Regions from separate parts of the Novibacillus thermophilus genome, predicted to be linked through region 4. Evidence: riboswitches for the same ligand, from Rfam matches in the RefSeq annotation. Region 4 holds a riboswitch; each other region holds the start of a gene.
What was found. A riboswitch is a leader RNA that binds a small molecule or an ion and turns the genes downstream of it on or off. The one in region 4 is predicted to bind thiamine pyrophosphate.
Positions count from the first base shown of each region.

Region 1 (4,923 bases), 190 kb from region 4:
CCTGCATCATCGAAAACGGCTTCACATCGCCGGAAATGAGTTTCGCTTCCGGATGAAGTTTCTCAATCAACACGTTGTTCATTTTAGAATGGCTGTCGTTGACGATCACTTCGCCGCACCCTACGTTGAACGCCGCCTCGACGATGTGATTCGCCTCATCGGTCATCAACTGCTGGCCGCGGGTGTAGTGGCGTTGGCTTGAATCGACAAAGGTCTGATCGACAAGGCCCGTGATCCCTTCCATGTCCACCGACACAAATAGTTTCATCGTCTGTCAACCTCCTATTTAAAACAGCTATTGGTGCAGCCCCGCTTGATTGACGACGTTCTCGCACGGTCTGCCCGTTAACACAGCCAATACATTTTGGGCCGCCATCATCCCCATGTTCGTCCGGGTTTTCACTGAAGCACTTCCGATGTGCGGCAACAGAACGACGTTGGACAGATCTTTCAACCCAGGTTCCAGCTGGGGTTCGCGTTCGTACACGTCCAGCCCGGCACCGGCAATGACGCCGTGTTCCAAGGCGTGGACCAGGGCTTTTTCGTCCACGATCGGTCCGCGGGCGGTGTTAATCAAGTAGGCCGTTTCCTTCATCAGCTTCAACTCCCTTTCGCCGATGAAGTGGTGCGTCCCTTCCGTGTACGGCACATGGATGGAGATGTAATCGGCTCGCTGTAACAACTCTTCTTTGGTGACGTATTCGGCGTTCAGGCTCCGTTCTTGCTCCAGAGGTAACCGCGTCCGGCTGTAGTAGAGGACGTCCATCTCAAACCCCCTCGCCCGCCGCGCTACCGCTTGTCCGATGCGTCCCATGCCGACAATGCCCAACGTGGCCCCGTGTACATCGCTGCCGAGAAAGAGCTGCGGTGCCCAATTCTCCCATTGCCCGGACCGCGTGTACACGTCGCCTTCCACAACGCGGCGGGCAACGGTCATCAAGAGCGCCCACGCCAGGTCAGCCGTCGTCTCTGTCAACACCCCCGGGGTGTTCGTCACGGCAATGTTGTGTTCTGTCGCCGCTTCCACATCGATATTGTTGAATCCGACTGCGTAGTTGCTGATCACCTTCAAGTCCGGCGCCGCTTCGATGACCTCCCTGTCAATCGTGTCCGTGACGAGTGAAATCAGTCCTGCCTTTCCCTGCACACCTTCGATGATTTCCTGTTTTTTTAACACCCGGTCTTCTGCATTGTACGAGAGCTCTGTATGCTCTTTTAAAAATGCCATCACGGGTGACGGAAGTTCCCGGGTTAGAAACACCTTCGGTTTTCCCATCAAGATCACCTCCAGCGGTGGTAATAGGAAGGCGTACGGTCACTATTCGCCTTACACGGCCAAAATCCTGCAAAAAAAGAGGAATACCCGAAGGCATGCCGCTTCTACTCGTCGGGAACGACGGCAGAGACTGCGAAATGTCCCCATTCGTCATCGCACGTGTCAAAACGCCGTTCCTCTTCCGGATCGACGCACGGATACCCCTTTCTCTGGTCGATTAAGAAGAATAACAGAGATAAAAACAAAAGGCACAACAACGCAATTTTTAACACGAACTCCCCCCTCTTTCTCCCTTACCTGTTATGTCTTCTACACCTTTGTCAATAATCCTCTAATTTTCCTAAAAAAAATGCGACGAATGTCCTATGTCGTCGAAATCATTCGTCCCACTTCCATCTTTACGTTTTGACTTTTCGTTTATGACAAGTTTCCCTTGTTGTTCTTTTGCATAGGCTATCATGGGCAAAAGAACACCGAGGGAGGGTTGACACGTGAGCTCATCGGTATCCGACAACCAGCAGCCGGAATATTCCAGTGAACCGTACCGCGATGAAGGAATTCACGTTCAGCAGTATCCAGGTCATGGCGCTGTTCAAGGCTATGAACAACCGTGGTACAACACTCAGCAGCAGCCGTATGCCGAAACGAATCTGTTCCCGTTCGGATTTGGATTAGGGATTCCACTGTTTCCACCGTACCCGCCGTTCTTCGGACCGTTTGTCGGACCCTTTTTCGGTCCGTTCGGCGGACCCTTTGGCGGACCGTTCAGGGGACCTTTCTAACCTTATACATCTCCCCTGAACGAATCAGAGCGTCCTCCTCAGAGGACGCTCTACTCATTGGTAGCCAAATTCATTGAGAAATGGTTTCATTGGACGGCCACGCTTCCTGCGTATAGGCCATCTCCCAGAATGCAAGTTCGTATTCGCTGGCCATGACAAATTGCTCTTTCATACTGCGCCGTTCCTTCTCACTCGCGTCTTTGGCAATGCGGTCCAAAAGGTCGATTTGTTCCTGGACCGACGTTTGGAACCAGTCGCTGGCATACGTTTTGATCCAATTTTGATAGACGGGCTCCTTCGGTGTTGCATCGCGGTACTTGCGTCCAATCTCTCCGTACAACCAATAACACGGCAGCAGAGCGGCAACCGTATCCCCCAGCCGGCCAGACAGTGCGGCCCGGTACAAATGGGATGTGTAAGCGTAAGCCGTCGGTGCCGGCCGAAACTGGGCGAGGTCGTCATCCGTAATGTTCAGTACTTCGGCGTGTTCCCGATGCACGGTCAACTCCGCCTCTGCCGTCAGTTTCGCTTTTCCCGCCAACAGTGACGTCACCCGGAAGTCGTCCGCTTGCGCAGCCCCCATCGCGTGAACTTTCCCGAAGTGTTTCAAGTAGTAAATATCCTGCAAAACGTAAAACCTGAACGTCTCCAACGGCAAGTCTCCGCGCACAATCCCTAACACAAACGGGTGGTTCAAACTTTTCTCCCAACTTGTCTTGGCTGCGTCGCGCAGCGTCTCAGAAAACCGCATAAAAAAATCCTCCTCGCTCTCGTGTCCGGCTTGTGAGGAGGAAAGTTTTGAAAGACGCACGTTTGTCCCAAATGAAACAACGTCTCCACTTCCCTCCGCTGGTACGAGCCAGATCAGGTTCCAAGGGTCTTAAAGCTTGTGCTTTAATCTCAGCCTCATACAAGGCGCCCCTAGCGGAAATGAATGTTGTATGACGATTTCATCATATCACGTTCCTTGAGGATGTCAATCTTATGAATTGTTGTATAATGAAGGAAGACTGACGAGAAAAAAGGAAGGACACTATGGCTGAAACAAACGAAACCATCACGCGAATACAGTTACAGGGCAAGGAATACATCCTGATCGGAACGGCCCACGTGTCGAAACACAGTGCCGAACAAGTGAAAGACGTCATTGAGGCCGAAAGGCCCGATTCGGTCTGCATTGAATTGGACAAACAGCGGTATGAGTCGTTAGTGAAAGGGAATAAGTGGAAAGAAACGGACATTTTCAAGGTGATTAAGGAAAAGAAAGCATCGCTGATGCTCGTCAATTTGGCCATTTCTTCTTTTCAAAAACGAATCGCCAAGCAGTTCGGCATTCAGGCCGGCCAGGAGATGGTACAGGGGATCGAATCGGCAAAAACGACCGGGGCCAACCTCGTCCTCGCGGACCGAAACATACAAATTACGTTTGCCCGCATTTGGCACAGCATCGGATTTTGGGGAAAGGTAAAACTTCTTTCGCAAATGATCGCCAGCATTTTTAATACGGAGAGCATCTCGGAAGAAGAACTAGAAAAGATGAAGTCGCAAGATGCGATTAACGCCATTCTCCACGAATTCACCGCCACGTTCCCCAAGTTGAAAGTGCCGCTCATTGATGAAAGAGACCAGTACTTGGCTCAAAAAATAAAAGAGGCCCCTGGGGAAAAAGTCGTCGCGGTCGTGGGAGCCGCCCACGTTCCCGGCATTAAGCGGGAGATCCACAAGGAACACGATTTAGCCCACCTGAGCCAAATCCCGCCTAAACCAACATGGCCCAAAATCGTCGCCTGGTCCATTCCCCTTCTCATTCTTGCTGCAATCGCCTACACGTTTTTCACGAATCCGGAGGCGGGATATCAGCAAACGGTGAGTTGGGTGTTGTGGAACGGATCTCTCTCGGCCATTGGATCGGCCCTGGCGTTAGGACACCCCCTTGCCATTTTGACGGCGTTTGTCGCTGCTCCCATCACGTCGTTAAACCCCCTGTTGGCAGCGGGGTGGTTTGCCGGCATTGCGCAAGCTTTCGTGCAGCGACCGAGTGTAGCCGACTTCGAGAAACTTTCCGAAGATGTGTTTAGTGTGAAAGGTTTTTGGCACAATAAGGTGACGCGTATTCTGTTAGTGGTCGTACTGGCCAATTTGGGAAGTTCACTGGGGACGTTTGTCGGCGGAGCGGACGTCGTCCGTTTATTCATCGACAACTTATCATGAGTACTGTACTGGAGAGTTGAGGATGTATGAATATTCTGGTGACAATCAATGCGAACTACCTCAAGGCCCTCAAAGTGATGCTGAAGTCCATGTTTATCAACAACCCAGGTGTACCCTTTCACATCTACCTCATGCACTCTCGCTTAAAAGGGGAGGACGTCTCCGACATTGACCATTTTGTCGCTGAACACGGCCAAACGCTTATCGAAGTCGAAGTACAGGATGACTACTTTGACAGGGCTCCCGTCTTAAAGCATTACACAAAGGAAATGTACTACCGGCTCTTGGCCTTCAAATTTTTACCTGAGAATCTGGACAAGATCTTGTACCTAGACCCTGACATTCTCGTCATCAACGAAATTCAATCCCTGTACGATACGGACCTTTCCGGCTTTCTTTACGCCGCTGCCTATCACGACCGAGTCTCCATAACGGAAATTAACAAACTGAGGTTACGGCCTTACGAAATCGAGGCTTACTACAATTCGGGCGTGTTGCTCATGAACCTTCCGCTGCAGCGAGAGAAAATAAACGAACAAGACATCTACAACTTTGTCGAAGAAAACAAAAAAAGGCTGATTTTGCCCGATCAAGACATCATTAACGCCCTTTACTCCAAATCGATCAAGGAAATAGACGAAATTCGGTTCAACT
Region 1 covers NZ_CP019699.1:2,002,959-2,007,881, reverse strand. The annotation lists gene B0W44_RS10000 (M55 family metallopeptidase) at 1-268, opposite strand, end outside; gene B0W44_RS09995 (2-hydroxyacid dehydrogenase) at 296-1,276, opposite strand; gene B0W44_RS18145 (hypothetical protein) at 1,381-1,548, opposite strand; gene B0W44_RS09990 (hypothetical protein) at 1,768-2,058, shown strand; gene tenA (thiaminase II) at 2,129-2,809, opposite strand; TPP riboswitch at 2,883-2,991, opposite strand; gene B0W44_RS09980 (TraB/GumN family protein) at 3,094-4,269, shown strand; gene B0W44_RS09975 (glycosyltransferase family 8 protein) at 4,296-4,923, shown strand, end outside.
Region 1: linked by a shared signal. The riboswitch ahead of tenA (thiaminase II) and the one ahead of B0W44_RS09090 (MTH1187 family thiamine-binding protein) in region 4 are both predicted to bind thiamine pyrophosphate.

Region 2 (4,923 bases), 1.7 Mb from region 4:
TCAACGCCAAGTCCCTCAAAGAGTACGCAGACAGAGCGGGAATCCGATACGTGACCATGCGTCGCGCGCGCCAGCGCGGCTTAGATGCCGTGATCCAGGAGGCGCTCCTCGATCTAAAGCGCCGCGTGGACACCGTTTATGTCACTGTCGACATGGACGTCCTCGACATAGCGTACGGTCCTGGAGCCCCAGCTACGACACCCGGCGGCATGCAGACCGACGAACTGTTCACGGCGGTCACGGCAGCCGGACGCGACCCGCATGTGAAAGCGATGGACATCGTCTGCCTCGATCCGCACAAAGATGTCGCACAGGCCACTGTCAAAGCCGGCGTACACACGATGCTCAGTTTCCTGACGGGATTCTACTTGCGACAACACGACTGAAAGGAGTGTTCACACATTGGATGGACTACATCGGACAAAAACAAACCAAACACTCGCACAGCCTCCCGTGTCACCAGCCGCGGCATGTCGATTCTTTCTGTTCAGTGCCATCGGAATCTTTATGTTTTTCATTCCGGTGACACTAAACGGCACGAACTCCATTATGCTCGATCACATCGTCTCGGGCTTTCGTACGGCGTTCTCTAGTCTGACACCTTATTACGCACTCTTCGTCATAGCGCTGGGAGCCGTTTACCCCTTTGTCGCCAAAACGTGGAAGGAAAACGCGGTCGCTCTCACGTTTTCAGTCCTAAAAGTTCTCGGCTTCATCATCACCGTCATGCTCGTCTTTGAATTCGGTCCAGCCTGGCTGTTTCACGACAACATGGGCCCGTTTTTGCTCAATTCCCTCGTCATCCCCGTGGGGTTGCTCGTTCCAATCGGCTCCATATTTTTAGCCCTGCTCGTCGGCTACGGATTGCTGGAGTTTATCAGCATCCTCATGCAGCCGGTGATGAAACCCGTCTGGAAGACGCCGGGCCGGTCAGCTCTCGATGCCGTGGCGTCCTTCGTCGGCAGTTATTCCATCGGTCTGTTAATTACTAACCGCTTATTCAAAGAGGGGAAGTGCACGGTCAAAGAGGCGACTATCATTGCAACCGGTTTCTCCACCGTGTCCGTCACGTTTATGGTGGTGGTGGCCGACACCCTCGGTCTGATGGACATGTGGAACGCTTACTTCTGGACAACCTTTGTCGTGACGTTTGTGGTGACAGCGATCACAGTCCGAATTTGGCCTCTGAACCGTATGAGTGAAAACTACTATGACGGAAAAGGGACCCCGGAAATCACAATAGAAAACAACCGCCTGCGCCACGCCTGGATGAAAGCGATGGAAACGGCGGAAATTTGTCAAAAAATGTATGGCAAAATTTAAAAGACGGCTTCGTGATGACGATGAGCATTTTACCGTCCATCATGTCTGTCGGGCTCATCGGACTCGTGTTAGCGGAATATACGCCGCTTTTTGATTTCCTCGGCTACTTGTTCTACCCGTTTGCGGCACTCGTCCAACTGCCTGAACCGCTGCTCGCCGGGAAAGCTGCAGCCCTTTCCATTGTGGAGATGTTCTTGCCAGCCCTGTTGACAGTGGACGCCGCCCTGATGACGAAATTCGTTACCGGCATCGTGTGCGTGTCTGCGATTTTATTCTTCTCCGCTGTCATACCCGTCATTTTGTCCACGGAGATCCCGGTGAGCATTCCCAAGTTGGTTGTCATTTGGTTCGAACGCGTCGTGTTGACCATACTGATTGCCACTCCCCTCGCTTACTTGTTGCTGTGAGCCGAAATGTGGGCGACTGCCCGAGTTGTCAAAAAGGAGCTTAGGAGGAATACACCGTCTGTGGTTGGCAGCTCCTGCTGTGTTATGATACGATGGAGTCAAACAGCTGACGAAAGCGAAAACATGAATACAAAATCACTAGGGGTGCCTTTGGAGAAAGGCTGAGATTAAAGTGACACTTTAAAACCCTTTGAACCTGATCTGGGTCAATACCAGCGTAGGGAAGTGATGGGAGAAACGTGAGCCTCAACCACTTTCCACAACTGGGAAGTGGTTTTTTAAATGGCAGGTGAAGCGGAATGAATTTAAAACAGGCGAAACACGTCGAGCTCCACGCCGTGACCGATGGCTCCCAAACGGTGGAGGAATTGTCGGAAATTTTATTACTCATCCAGCGTGACGTCGACTTTATCCACATCAGGGAAAAAAATAAACAGCCAAAAAAAATCGTGCAACTGATCCAAGCTCTCGTTGACAGCGGAGTCCCGAGAGAGAAGTTAGTCGTAAACGACCGTGTGGATATCGCCCTTCTGCTCGGCCTCCACAACGTTCACCTCCCTTCCGCAGGGATCCCCGTCGAACGGTTGAAGGAAAAGTTCCCCGAGTTGAAAGCCGGCGTTTCCGTTCACACGCTGGAAGACGCCCTCCAAGCGGAACAAAAAGGTGCCGATTACGTCATGTTCGGGCATATCTTCACAACCCGTTCAAAGCCCGGTTTGTCTCCGAGGGGGTTGGACGCTTTAAGGGCGGTCGCCCACACGGTGAAACGGCCCGTCGTCGCCATTGGGGGCATTCATCCACACAACGCAAAAGACGTTGTTGAAGCGGGTGCCGCCGGCATTGCCGTCATGTCTGCTCTTTTTTCGGCGGAAAATCCGCAAAAAGCTGCTCGCTCGTTCCATTTTGTGCACAAGGGGGGAGGCCATGGAACCCGACCCGTTTAACCGTTGGCGCTACGACAGGGACATCTCACCGGCAGCACGTTTCTTCGACGGACCTTCAAAACGGAAAGGAACGTCGTCTGTTCAAGCCAAGTAAGTCCGTATGACCGCTCTTCCGTCGACCGAGAGGAGGTGACTGCGGTGGAATTGCACGTGAACGGTCGTGAGGTGACACTTGACGACAGCGTCCAGACGATTTCCGATTTACTTCAGTTTTTCCATCTGCAAGACCGGATTGTCATCGTCGAACACAACCGGGAAATTGTGGACAAAGAGCACTACCCCTCGAAAAAACTCGATCAAGGCGACCGCGTGGAAATTGTTCATTTCGTCGGAGGAGGTTGATGGCCGTGTTGAAAATAGCCAATAAAACGTTTCACTCGAGATTGCTTTTGGGAACGGGCAAGTATCCATCGCTGGATGTCCAGCGCAAAGCCGTACAAGCGGCAGAAGCTGAAATCTTGACGTTCGCTGTCAGAAGGATGAACATTTTCGAGCCGACGCAACCGAACTTTCTAGAGCAGTTAGATCTCACTCAATACACGCTGTTGCCCAACACTGCCGGTGCCAAAACTGCAGAAGAGGCGGTCCGCATCGCCAAACTGGCAAAAGCGTCAGGATTGTGCGACATGGTCAAGGTAGAAGTGATCGGGTGTGACAAAACGTTGTTGCCGGACCCTGTCGAAACGTTGAAAGCGTCTGAAAAGTTGTTGGAAGAAGGTTTTATCGTCCTGACGTACACGTCAGATGACGTCGTATTGGCGAAGCGTCTAGAGGAGCTGGGCGTCCATGCGGTCATGCCGGGGGCCTCCCCCATTGGTTCCGCCCAAGGCGTCGTCAATCCGTTAAATCTATCCTTGATTATTGAGCAATCCGACGTCCCGGTCATCGTGGACGCTGGCATAGGCTCCCCCCGCGACGCAGCATTCGCCATGGAGCTCGGAGCCGACGGCATCCTTCTCAACACAGCCGTTTCCTCCGCAAAAGACCCGGTCAAAATGGCGGAAGCGATGAAGTTGGCCATCGAGGCAGGGCGCTTGGGCTTTGAAGCGGGGATCGTTCCAAAGAAGCGGTACGCGACGGCCAGCAGTCCAGTGGAAGGTGTGCCAGCCCCTTAGAGACGTTGCACCACACCAAACGGCCAACGCCATCGGAAAACTGAAAAGATAACTTAAGGCGAAAAATGATGATTTTGTCGAAAAACGGCAGTCTCACGGGGAGACTGGTCTTTAACTTGACCTCCCATAAGCTGAACAAAGGTCATGAGATGGAAGATACCATAATAAGGGCCACTGAACACAATGATCTGATCTTGATTTTCTTGCATAAGGCGACGACGCCAATTGCGAATCCCTTTCGACGGCTGATTAGAGGATTCACTCTCTTCGCCTTCTTCCGTTTGCTCGGCACACCAAGTTCGATAAGCCGTTGTCAGGGCAATGGTCAAAAACGTGAAATAGACGTGCGATACCATGCCATTGGCCGTTTTGGTTGGCGCATGTTCCAGATTCCAGCCCTGTTTGCCTTCACGAAAAAGTAAATTCTCAATAAGGCTGCGCCCATCATAAGCATCATACGGAACAAAAGGGCGGTCAACGGGACTGTTGGTCAAAAAAACAGGGCATTTGTCTGCCGGGATCTCCTCGTTTCGGTAGCGTTGAATGACCACGGCGTTGATTGGGCAACCGCCGCCGCCCGTCTTACTGTATTGCTTTGCGGGCTTTGCCGGGTCCCGATAATCGACATAACTGGTTAACGCCTTGACACCAGTAACTTGGGTCTCGAGGATGTGCTCGGTTTTGCTTTTGCCACGACCGGACGTCTGTTTTTCTTGGCGTGTATCCGTCACCCCCATGGACGCTTGAGCCAAGTCCCGTGCATCCTGGGCGACGTCCATGTTGGAGCGTGCGGGAATCACAAATGTGATCTTTTGTTGGTCGAGCCAATATAAGGTGGTGCCGTCCAGAAAGCCCCGATCCATCAACACTTGGGTGATCCGGCTGTGCTTGCCCAGATTGCGCTGAGCCTGCTCGATGAGCACACGCGTATATTTGGACTCGTGTTCATGAATGGGGACGACTTTTAGAGCAAGGGGAATTTCCGTGTGCTGGTCAAACAACACAATCGCTTTCCATCCGTAAACGACACACTCGATCTCCCGGACGCCCTTTTTGTTGTGGATTTTCTTTTTGCGCATCACTTTTCCGGCACCTTCGTAGTTCGGCGTCGTTTCGATATCGGTGCCATCGATG
Region 2 covers NZ_CP019699.1:3,559,648-3,564,570, forward strand. The annotation lists gene B0W44_RS17315 (agmatinase family protein) at 1-386, shown strand, start outside; partial or broken gene B0W44_RS17320 (YjiH family protein) at 403-1,730, shown strand; TPP riboswitch at 1,861-1,971, shown strand; gene tenI (thiazole tautomerase TenI) at 2,030-2,674, shown strand; gene thiS (sulfur carrier protein ThiS) at 2,813-3,016, shown strand; gene B0W44_RS17335 (thiazole synthase) at 3,016-3,789, shown strand; gene B0W44_RS17340 (transposase) at 3,843-4,923, opposite strand, start outside.
Region 2: linked by a shared signal. The riboswitch ahead of tenI (thiazole tautomerase TenI) and the one ahead of B0W44_RS09090 (MTH1187 family thiamine-binding protein) in region 4 are both predicted to bind thiamine pyrophosphate.

Region 3 (4,923 bases), 1.5 Mb from region 4:
ATACATCATGCAGAGTGCGAGTCCAACTGTTTCTGACATTATCTTAAGGCAGTTGTCCTTATGGGGGATTCGTCGAATTTACGGTGTTGCGGGGGATGCGGTTTTGCCGTTTCTACACGCTGTCGGACAGCAAACGGCCGTCCAGTACATCGCCGCCCGCCACGAATCAGGGGCCGCCTTCATGGCGTCTGCGGAAGGAAAGTGCTCCCGAGAAATGGCCGTATGCCTCGGCACGAGCGGACCTGGCCTCGTGAACATGCTAAACGGCATAGTCGACGCAACAGCCGACCGCGTCCCTTTGCTCGTCCTGACGGGACAAATCGCTTTGAAAAAAGTCGGGACTGAGGCGAAACAGTACATTGAACAGCAGCAAATGATCGCCCCCCTCGCCGTTTACTCGGCCCAGCTCCTGCATCCCGATGCCACTGTGGAGGTGTTGCAAAAGGCGGTCATCGAAGCTCACTCCAAGCGAGGGGTCGCCCACATATCCGTACCGGTGGATGTGTGGAATGTCCCCTGTTCACGGGAACCGCACCAGCCGACGGGTGTGTTAAAAACGAGTCGATACCAAAATCTCGAACAACTGGAGCAAGCTGTCAACCTTTTGTCCGCTGCGGAAGCCCCGATGATACTCATCGGCACCGGCGCAAGGGGCGCATCCAGAGCGATCGCCGAATTGGCGGAGGCGATGGGGGCTGGCATCGTCGAAACGTTGGGGGCGAAAGGCACCGTCCCGCACTCACACCCTCTAAATGTAGGCGGCATTGGAGAAGGTGGAAGTGAAGCGAGCCGAAATCTGTTGCAGCAGTCGGACTGCGTGCTCGCCGTCGGTGCCAACTGGTGGCCGGAGGGGTTCGTCCCAAAAGACACCCAAGTGATTCACATTGACACTGCGCCTGCCAGTATTGAGGCCCATCCGGAAGTGGTCTGCGGCCTTGTCGGCGATGCCGCCGAGATTCTCCCCCTCATCCAACAGCAACTGCCGCAAGGACCGAAGTCCTCTTGGCAAGGACACATTCACGAAGCGAGAGCACACTTCGACGCGTTCCTGGACAGGGAGCGCCAGAACGACGCCCACCCCGTTGCACCACAGCGCGTCATAGCCGCCCTCGATGAAACAGTGGACGATCGCGCCATCGTCGCAGTCGACACTGGTGACCACACGGTTTGGTTTAACCGCGTTTTCCGGGCCACACAGCAAGACATTCTCTTCTCTGGAAAATGGCGAACGATGGGGTTTGCCCTCCCTGCCGCCATTGCGGCGAAACTCACCTTTCCAGAGCGCCAGGTCGTCGCATGCGTCGGTGACGGCAGTTTTGCCATGACGATGATGGAATTGGCTACTGCTGTCACCTACCGCACTCCTGTCTCCGTCATTGTCATGAACAACCGTTCCCTCTCCATGGAGAAAAACAGCATGAATGCGCAAGGCATGCAACCTTTCGGCACCGAGCTCATCAACCCGAATTTCGCCGATCTCGCTCAAGCGTTCGGCGCCAAAGGCATTCACGTTGAGACTGCAGACGAGCTCTCACCTGCGTTGGAAACGGCGTTTACATGCGGCGAACCGGCCGTAGTGGACGTCCACACATCGGACGCGATGCCACCGTTCACCTATTTTAAACAGGCCGTTCAGTAGTTCCCAAGGAAGAACCCCTTGCCCTTTCCCTAGCGTCGTTCAATACGCCGTACCATTTAATCACGTCGATTTACATCCCTAAGTATTTCGCGCACAAACGGCGTGCCGTCGCCGTGTCTTTCGTATGATGTACGAGGACTCGTCCGTCTTTAAACGCCACAATTCTGTGGCCTTCGACTTGAAAAGAAAGGAGATGGGTATTGTACACCGTCTCGTTGTCCAGCGAACGAACACGTGCAGCCATGGACACTAAATCCCATTCCCGCACATTGCGCAACCGGATCTGGACGGTGTCGCGGCCACACAGGACGGAGGTGCTCGCTCCTTTTTGCCCCGACAGGTAAGGGTATGAAGGATGATCCCCACACGCGGGGCATGAGGGCTTCCGCTTGTGTGACACTTTCATTTCCACATGCTCGTTTTTCCACAGATCAAACGCAACAAACGTATCGCGGACAGAGGCTTCGTTGTGTGTCAACAGTTTAAGTGCTTCCGCCGCTTGATGGGATGCGACCATTTGGGATGCGGGGGCGATGACCCCCGTCGTATCGCACGTCTCCCTTTGCTGTGGAGTCTCTTCACCGAACAAACAGACAAGGCACGGAGTTTGTCCGGGCATCACTGTTAACGAAGCGCCGTAAGCGCCGATTACCGCGCCGTAAATCCAAGGGATCCCCGCCTCGCACGCCGCATCATTGAGTAAAAAACGCGTTTCAAAGTTGTCTGTTGCGTCAATGATGACATCCATGCCTTGAATGAAGTCGCGCACGTTATCCTTCGTCACGTCAGAGACGAGTGGTTCGATATGGACGTCGCGGTTGACGGCAGAAAGGTAGTGGTAAGCCGCAATCGCTTTTGGTTGCATACGGCGCGCATCTTGTTCGTTAAATAGCGTTTGTCGCTGTAAATTGGACCAGTCGACGTAATCGCGGTCGACGAGACGGATGTTTCCGACTCCTGCCCGTACAAGAATTTCCAACACCGGTCCCCCTAAGGCGCCAGCACCGACGACGAGCACCGAAGAGCGGCGCAAGTGCTCGACCCCTTTCTTGCCAATCGGGGTGAAAAGGGCAAGCCTTGAATATCGTTCATGCATTTTAAAACACCCTCTAGCCACTGTTGACGGCATTTTGTTCCATTTTAAATACTAACACAACGAAACATTTCTTGCCGGTAAATAATTAAGAACATTTGCCTTTCTTTAAATAATATGTTCTAATAGGATACAAAAAATTGATAATTTTAGCCACTAGGGGTGCATCGATTCGATGCTGAGAAAGAGCGCACTCTTGACCCTTAGAACCTGATCTAGTTCGTACTAGCGGAGGGAAGTGGTATATGCACTTATTGATGTGTAAGCCTATACCCCATCCTTTCCTGCGGGTGGGGTCTTTCGTGTACAGTTTCAGTTTGCGATCAAAATTGAGCTAGAGGTGAATGAAGCATGACCGTTTTATTTACAGACCGCCTGTGGAAAAAAGTGCGGCCGATCTGGAAGGCATATGTAGAACACCCGTTTGTCAGAGGAATCGGGGAAGGTTGGCTGGAACGGGAAAAGTTCAAACACTTTATGAAACAAGATTACGTTTATTTGATTGAATACTCCCGCGTCTTTGCCCTGGGAAGTGCAAAAGCCCACGATTTGCAAACGATGACGACCTTTGCCAACTTGTTGCACGAGACGTTAAATTTTGAAATGGAGCTTCACCGCCAATACGCCAAGAAATTTAATATTTCCCCTGAAGAATTAGAAGCAACCGAACCATCGGCCACGACGATAGCCTATACGAGTTATATGCTGAATGTGTCGCAAAAGGGGGGAATTGAGAACGTCATTGCCGCCGTTCTCACCTGTGCTTGGAGTTACAATTATGTCGGTCAAGCGTTAGCGCAATGGCGCGGTGCTTTAGAGCACGAATTTTACGGAAACTGGGTGCAGACGTATTCCTCCGAAGCGTTCACACAACTGGCAAATGACTGCAAGGACTTAATGAATGAAGTGGCCGACGGGAAACCTGAACACGAATTAGCGACATTAGAAGACATCGTCGTGAACACAAGCCGATTTGAGTACATGTTTTGGGACATGGCGGAAAACATCACAATGTGGCCGACAGATAAAGTAGAAGGCGTTCAACAAAACTAAATGGCGGGGCCTTACGGCTCCCGCCATTCGTTTCGCCTGGCAGCGACCTACTCTCCCAGGGGCTCTCGCCCCGAGTACCATCGGCGCTGGAGGGCTTAACGGTCGTGTTCGGCATGGGTACGCGTGTGTCCCCTCCGCTATGGCCACCAGACAGCATTCCCTCAAAACTGGTCGGAAGCATTCTCTCGATTAAGCCCTCGACCGATTCGTATCCGTCAGCTCAACGTGTTACCACGCTTACACCTCGGACCGATCCACCTCGTCTTCTCCAAGGGGTCTTACCCAAGCACCTGAGTGCCTGGTGGGAAATCTCATCTTGAGGGGGGCTTCACGCTTAGATGCTTTCAGCGCTTATCCCGGCCACACGTGGCTACCCAGCGATGCCCTTGGCAGAACAACTGGTCCACCAGCGGTGTGTCCGTCCCGGTCCTCTCGTACTAAGGACGGCTCCTCTTCAGATTTCCTGCGCCCACGACAGATAGGGACCGAACTGTCTCACGACGTTCTGAACCCAGCTCGCGTACCGCTTTAATGGGCGAACAGCCCAACCCTTGGGACCTGCTTCAGCCCCAGGATGCGATGAGCCGACATCGAGGTGCCAAACCTCCCCGTCGATGTGGACTCTTGGGGGAGATAAGCCTGTTATCCCCGGGGTAGCTTTTATCCGTTGAGCGATGGCCCTTCCACTCAGAACCACCGGATCACTAAGTCCGACTTTCGTCCCTGCTCGACCTGTCAGTCTCGCAGTCAAGCTCCCTTCTGCCTTTACACTCCTCACGCGATGTCCAACCGCGCTGAGGGAACCTTCGAGCGCCTCCGTTACCTTTTAGGAGGCGACCGCCCCAGTCAAACTGCCCACCTGACAATGTCCCGCCACCGGCTCACGGCGGTCGGTTAGGATTTAACCATGATGAGGGTGGTATCCCACCGGCGCCTCCCTCGATCCTGGCGAACCGATTTCTCTGGCTCCCACCTATCCTGTACACATCATCGCCAAATCCACTATCAGGCTGCAGTCAAGCTCCACGGGGTCTTTCCGTCTTGTCGTGGGTAATGCGCATCTTCACGCATACTACAATTTCACCGGGCCTCTCGTTGAGACAGTGTCCAAGTCGTTACGCCTTTCGTGCGGGTCGGA
Region 3 covers NZ_CP019699.1:341,847-346,769, reverse strand. The annotation lists gene B0W44_RS01875 (thiamine pyrophosphate-binding protein) at 8-1,639, shown strand; gene B0W44_RS01870 (ThiF family adenylyltransferase) at 1,710-2,735, opposite strand; TPP riboswitch at 2,881-2,986, shown strand; gene tenA (thiaminase II) at 3,084-3,785, shown strand; rRNA gene rrf (5S ribosomal RNA) at 3,820-3,936, opposite strand; rRNA gene B0W44_RS01855 (23S ribosomal RNA) at 3,971-4,923, opposite strand, start outside.
Region 3: linked by a shared signal. The riboswitch ahead of tenA (thiaminase II) and the one ahead of B0W44_RS09090 (MTH1187 family thiamine-binding protein) in region 4 are both predicted to bind thiamine pyrophosphate.

Region 4 (4,923 bases):
ATAAATTTCTCCACTATTTCGGGCTTTTCCTCTATCATACTCTCATTCGTAATAAGCGTCGGGGTGTAAAAATCGAGGACCGGATCGAGATCGTTCAAATAGATGATGTCAATGGGAAAGTCGCGCAATTCCGCTTCGATACCCGTCCAGCCGTAATAAATCCATTGGAAGTCAACGTCCCGTGACGTAGCGGCAAAAAAATCGGCTTCTCCGACATTGACGATATTCACTTTGTCCTCGACATCGTCCACTTCTACGCCGTCCATGCGCAGAACTGTCTTAAGAAAGGCGTTTTCAATCGGCGACCCCCAACCGCCGTACGTCTTCCCTACAAAATCTTGCGGAGATGTGATGTTTTTCTCCTTCGGCGCAGCAAAACCGGACGTGTTGTGCTGCAAGACGGCAGCAATAGAGACAACAGGAATCCCTTCTGCCCTGGCCTGAATGACATACTCCTGCGAGCTTACGCCAAACTCAGCGTTTCCCGCACCGACGAGCTGGTTAGCTGACGTCTCAGCCGGCGTGGTGATCTCCACCTCCAGTCCTTCCTCGGCAAAATAGCCTTGTTCCTGGGCGACGTACAGACCGGTGTGGTTCGTATTCGGCACCCAGTCGAGCATCACGGTCACCTGCGTCAACTCGTCACTCTCAACCTCTCCACTGTCTCGTCCTTCTTCTTGCGGAGTATCCGAGTTTCCTCCCCCACATGCAGATAACACGAGGAGACAGGACATGCTGACGATGACGACGACCGTCCTCCAATGGTTGTGTTGTGTCACTTTGCGTTCTTCCTTTCCCACTGTTCTTGTTCGCGCGTGTACGCCCACGGCGCCAACAATCGAGACGCCGCCTGAATGAATCCAAACAACACCAAACTCCAGAACGTAATGACGACAATCGCGACAAACACGTTGTCAGCAGAAAACGAGTTTTGTGCCCGGACGAGCATCACGCCGAGCCCGGCATCGGCTCCTAACCACTCGGCGATAACCGCCCCGAGGACACTGTACGTCGCGGCGATCTTCAAACCGGAAAACACGTACGGCAGCGCATGGGGAAAGCGCACCATGCGAAAGATCTGCCACTTTCCTGCCCCCATGGACCGTAGTAACCGCACCATGTCCCTGTCTGCCGAACTCAGCCCGTCCACTGTACTCACAGCGACCGGAAAAAACGTGACCAGGGCGACGATGAGCACCTTTGGCAGCAAACCGTACCCGAACCAGACGATAAACAGAGGGGCGATAGCAATGATCGGCACCGTTTGCGTCCCGACCAAAAGCGGATACAGTCCCCGGCGCAGCCAGGGAGACAGTTCAATGAGAACGGCTAACGACAGGGCTACGGCAATGCCTGTCGCAAAGCCGAGCATCGCTTCCTGCAACGTCGGCCACATGTGACGGTTGACGACTTCTACATTGTGTAAAAAGGCAAAGACTATGTCACTCGGCGCCGGCAACAACCACATGTCCACGTCAAAGACATGCACCCCGAGTTCCCACAGGGCGAGAAACACAGTCGCGAGCAAGACTGGCGGCCAAACAGTCATGGCATGCTGTCGCCACTTCACGCGTCTCACGTTCCATTCACCTTTGCCGGTACTTGCCCACTTTTTCTTCCATCGTCACCCCGGATGGACTGTAGTCAATTTTCACAATGGTGATCACCCGCTCGCTTCCCGCCGCAATCACCGCTTCCTGGGCTCTCTTCACAACGTCCATCAACTCGTCGTACTCACCTTCCATCGTCGTCTCCATCGGACCTACTTCGTACTTCACGCCCGACTGCTGAATCACGCCAATGGCTTCGTCCACGATGTCGTAAATATCTTGATCCCCTGTCACACGGGGGATGACTTGAATGCTGACATTGACACGGGGCATGTCCACACCTCCTTCAAACGTAAAGAAAGCCAATCCTGATCAGGACTGGCTTAAGCGCAACGTCACATGTCTGCTGTCCACAAGCAGATGACGACTATGATCCCTGCGCTGGCATTATCCAGATCAGGTTTAACGGGTCGGTACCATTTTGGGGGTACCCTCTCAGCCGGGCTCTCCCAGCTCCCCTCTGTTTAATGTGACTATAGCACAAACCTTACACCCTGGCAATGACAAAGCGCGCCAAAAACAGTTGACAACAGTTTAGGGGGTGACTATACTGGTTTTAAAATCTGATAGACATTCTCTTATCCAGAGAGGTGGAGGGACTGGCCCGATGAAACCCGGCAACCTTTGCACGGTTCCTGTGCAAAAAGGTGCCAATTCCTGCAAAGCCGTTTAGGTTTTGAAAGATAAGAGAGGTGATGATCGGGTCGCTAGCCTCTCTGTCTTTGCAGAGAGGCTTTCTCATTTTAACAGCTTGCAGGAAGGATGAAGATGTCTCATCAACTGTAAATGCATACTTATCCTATATGAAAAAGCGGTGAGAGCACCAAATGACGGATAAACGAAAGCCCGACAATCTAGAGTGTAAGGGCCGATCACGTGAAGGGAATGACATTTAATGAATGAATACGGTGTGTGGCTGATAGGATTAGCTGTTGTCTATACGTTTCTGTTAATCTTTTCCGGTTATGTCGCGAGGCGTAAAGCAGCTCGCGGAGAGGACTTTTTTGTCGGCGGCCGTCAATTTTCGCCGCTTGTCGTCGCCCTCTGTATCACCGGACTGTTTTCCGGCTCAACTTACATCTCCATTTTAGAATTAGCATACTTGAAAGGCATATCAGCTGTTTGGTATGGAGTCGCTGAAACGGTGCAAGTGTTAATTATCGCCTTTATTCTGCTCGCACCGTTTCGCGAACGGATGCTGGTGACGATCTCGGGCCTCATTGGTGATTATTACGGGCGTTGGGCGAAACTGATCAGTGGTGCCATTACAGCATTCTCTTTTCCGATGTGGTCAGTGGCGACGGCCATCGCTTTTGCTTCTGCTATCCATGTGTTTACCGGCATCCCCCTCTTTTTTTCTGTTGCGTTGACATCCCTCTTGCTCTTCATCTATTTGCAAGCAGGTGGAATGTGGTCAGTTGCCTTTACGCAAAGCGTCAATGCAGTCGTATTCTCACTGATGTTTGTGGTGGGGTTAATCGCTTTTTTTGTCAACCCGGGAATAGAGGGTCTGGTTCAGCTAGCCCAAACACAACCAGACATGTTTACATGGGGAAATGCCGGTTTACAAGTGATCGTTGCGTGGTTCGGCACATTTCTCGTCAATGTATTGTTGGCCCAGGCGGCCTTCCAGATGGCGTTGTCCTGCCGAACCGCAAAAGAAGGCCAGAAGGGACTAAAAATGGCAGCCGTCATGGGGATACCGTTTGTGATCCTCGGTGTGCTTTTCGGGATGGCCGCTGCCGTGGTCGTCCCAGACGCAGGCAAGGGCTTGATCGCCATTCCCCAGTATCTCATGCAAGTCCTCCCTGCGCCTTTAGCCGGACTGTTTTTCCTCGGCATATGGGCTTGTGCCCTGAGCTGGGGAGCGCCGTGTCAGTTTTCCGGGGCGACCAGTTTAGGCAGGGATGTCGGCAGTGCTTTAAATCCCCGCGCGACCAATGATCGACTCGTTCGCTATACGAAGTGGTCGCTGTTGTTACTGACAGGTTTAATGATCCTGTTTGGCACTCTGCGCACTGAACAGTCCGCGTGGTGGAATATACTCGCTTGGACCGTGCGCAATTCGGCGACTTTCGCACCGGTGTTAGGCGCCTTGTTCTGGCCGCTCGTGACGAAGGGAGGCGCTGTGATCTCAATGGTTGGAGGATTTGCATCAGGTTTGTTGTGGTACCACTTGGGCGAATGGTCACCCGATCACTTTTTCCTTAACACCCATCCGGTGTGGGTAGGTATGGGAATAAATTTAGCTTTAATGATAGTCACAAGTTTGTGGGAACATCGGGGCCAATGGCGGGTGAGCTCCCCCGATTCGTGGCTCGCTTGGTTCGGAGTCATCGCGACAGCCGCTTTAGCATTTGTCAACATACTGGCATTTGAAACACTCTATACCTCAGGGCTTTTAGGCTTGACCATATTCAGTATGTTCGTCGCGGTGTTCATTGCGCTAATTCAACTGACACATACGTCCACATCCATCTGGAACAAGGAGCATTGTGAAAAGCCCATCGCTTAGACGCTGCGGTTCGCACAGTCGCTAGTTAAATCAAAAGGATTGGAGAGGAACTTACATGAAAAAAACACGCATCTTCATCATCGCGCTAATTTTCACCGTCACGCTTTCTGCTTGCGGCGGAGATCTTGGCGAAGAAGCTTCAAGCGAAGAAAGCAACACCTTGAGCGAAGACAGACTCATCATCGGCGTGACCGCCGGCCCTCACGAACAAATCATGGAAAAAGTGAAGGAAGTGGCGGCAAAAGACGGCCTTGACATTCAAATTGAAGTGTTCACGGACTACGTTATGGTGAACACGGCCCTGGCCGAAGGGGACTTGGATGCGAACAGTTATCAGCACAAGCCGTATCTGGATGACTTCGTCGCTGAGCGCAACCTGGATTTGTCTCACGTTGCTGACACCGTCAATTTCCCGATGGGAATCTATTCTGAAAAAATTAAAGACATCCGCGAACTAAAAGAAGGTGACACCCTCGGACTGCCAAACGACCCGACAAACAGCGCCCGCGCGTTGCTTCTCTTTGAAGATGCCGGATTGATTAAATTAAGAGAAGGCGCCGGCGTGACGGCCTCCGTTCAGGACATAGAAGAAAATCCCCTCAACTTGGAGTTTGTCGAACTGGAAGCAGCCCAAATCCCACGGCAACTGAGTGAATTAACCGCTGCAGCCATTAACACCAACTATGCGATGGAAGCCGGATATGTGCCAGCGGAGGACGCGATTGCCATCGAACCGAAAGACTCCCCTTGGGTGAACATTATCGCCGTTCGCACGGAAAACAAAGACGACCCGGTCCT
Region 4 covers NZ_CP019699.1:1,817,253-1,822,175, reverse strand. The annotation lists gene B0W44_RS09100 (ABC transporter substrate-binding protein) at 1-779, opposite strand, end outside; gene B0W44_RS09095 (ABC transporter permease) at 776-1,579, opposite strand; gene B0W44_RS09090 (MTH1187 family thiamine-binding protein) at 1,587-1,883, opposite strand; TPP riboswitch at 1,967-2,080, opposite strand; SAM riboswitch class I at 2,186-2,300, shown strand; gene B0W44_RS09085 (sodium:solute symporter family protein) at 2,506-4,125, shown strand; gene B0W44_RS09080 (MetQ/NlpA family ABC transporter substrate-binding protein) at 4,181-4,923, shown strand, end outside.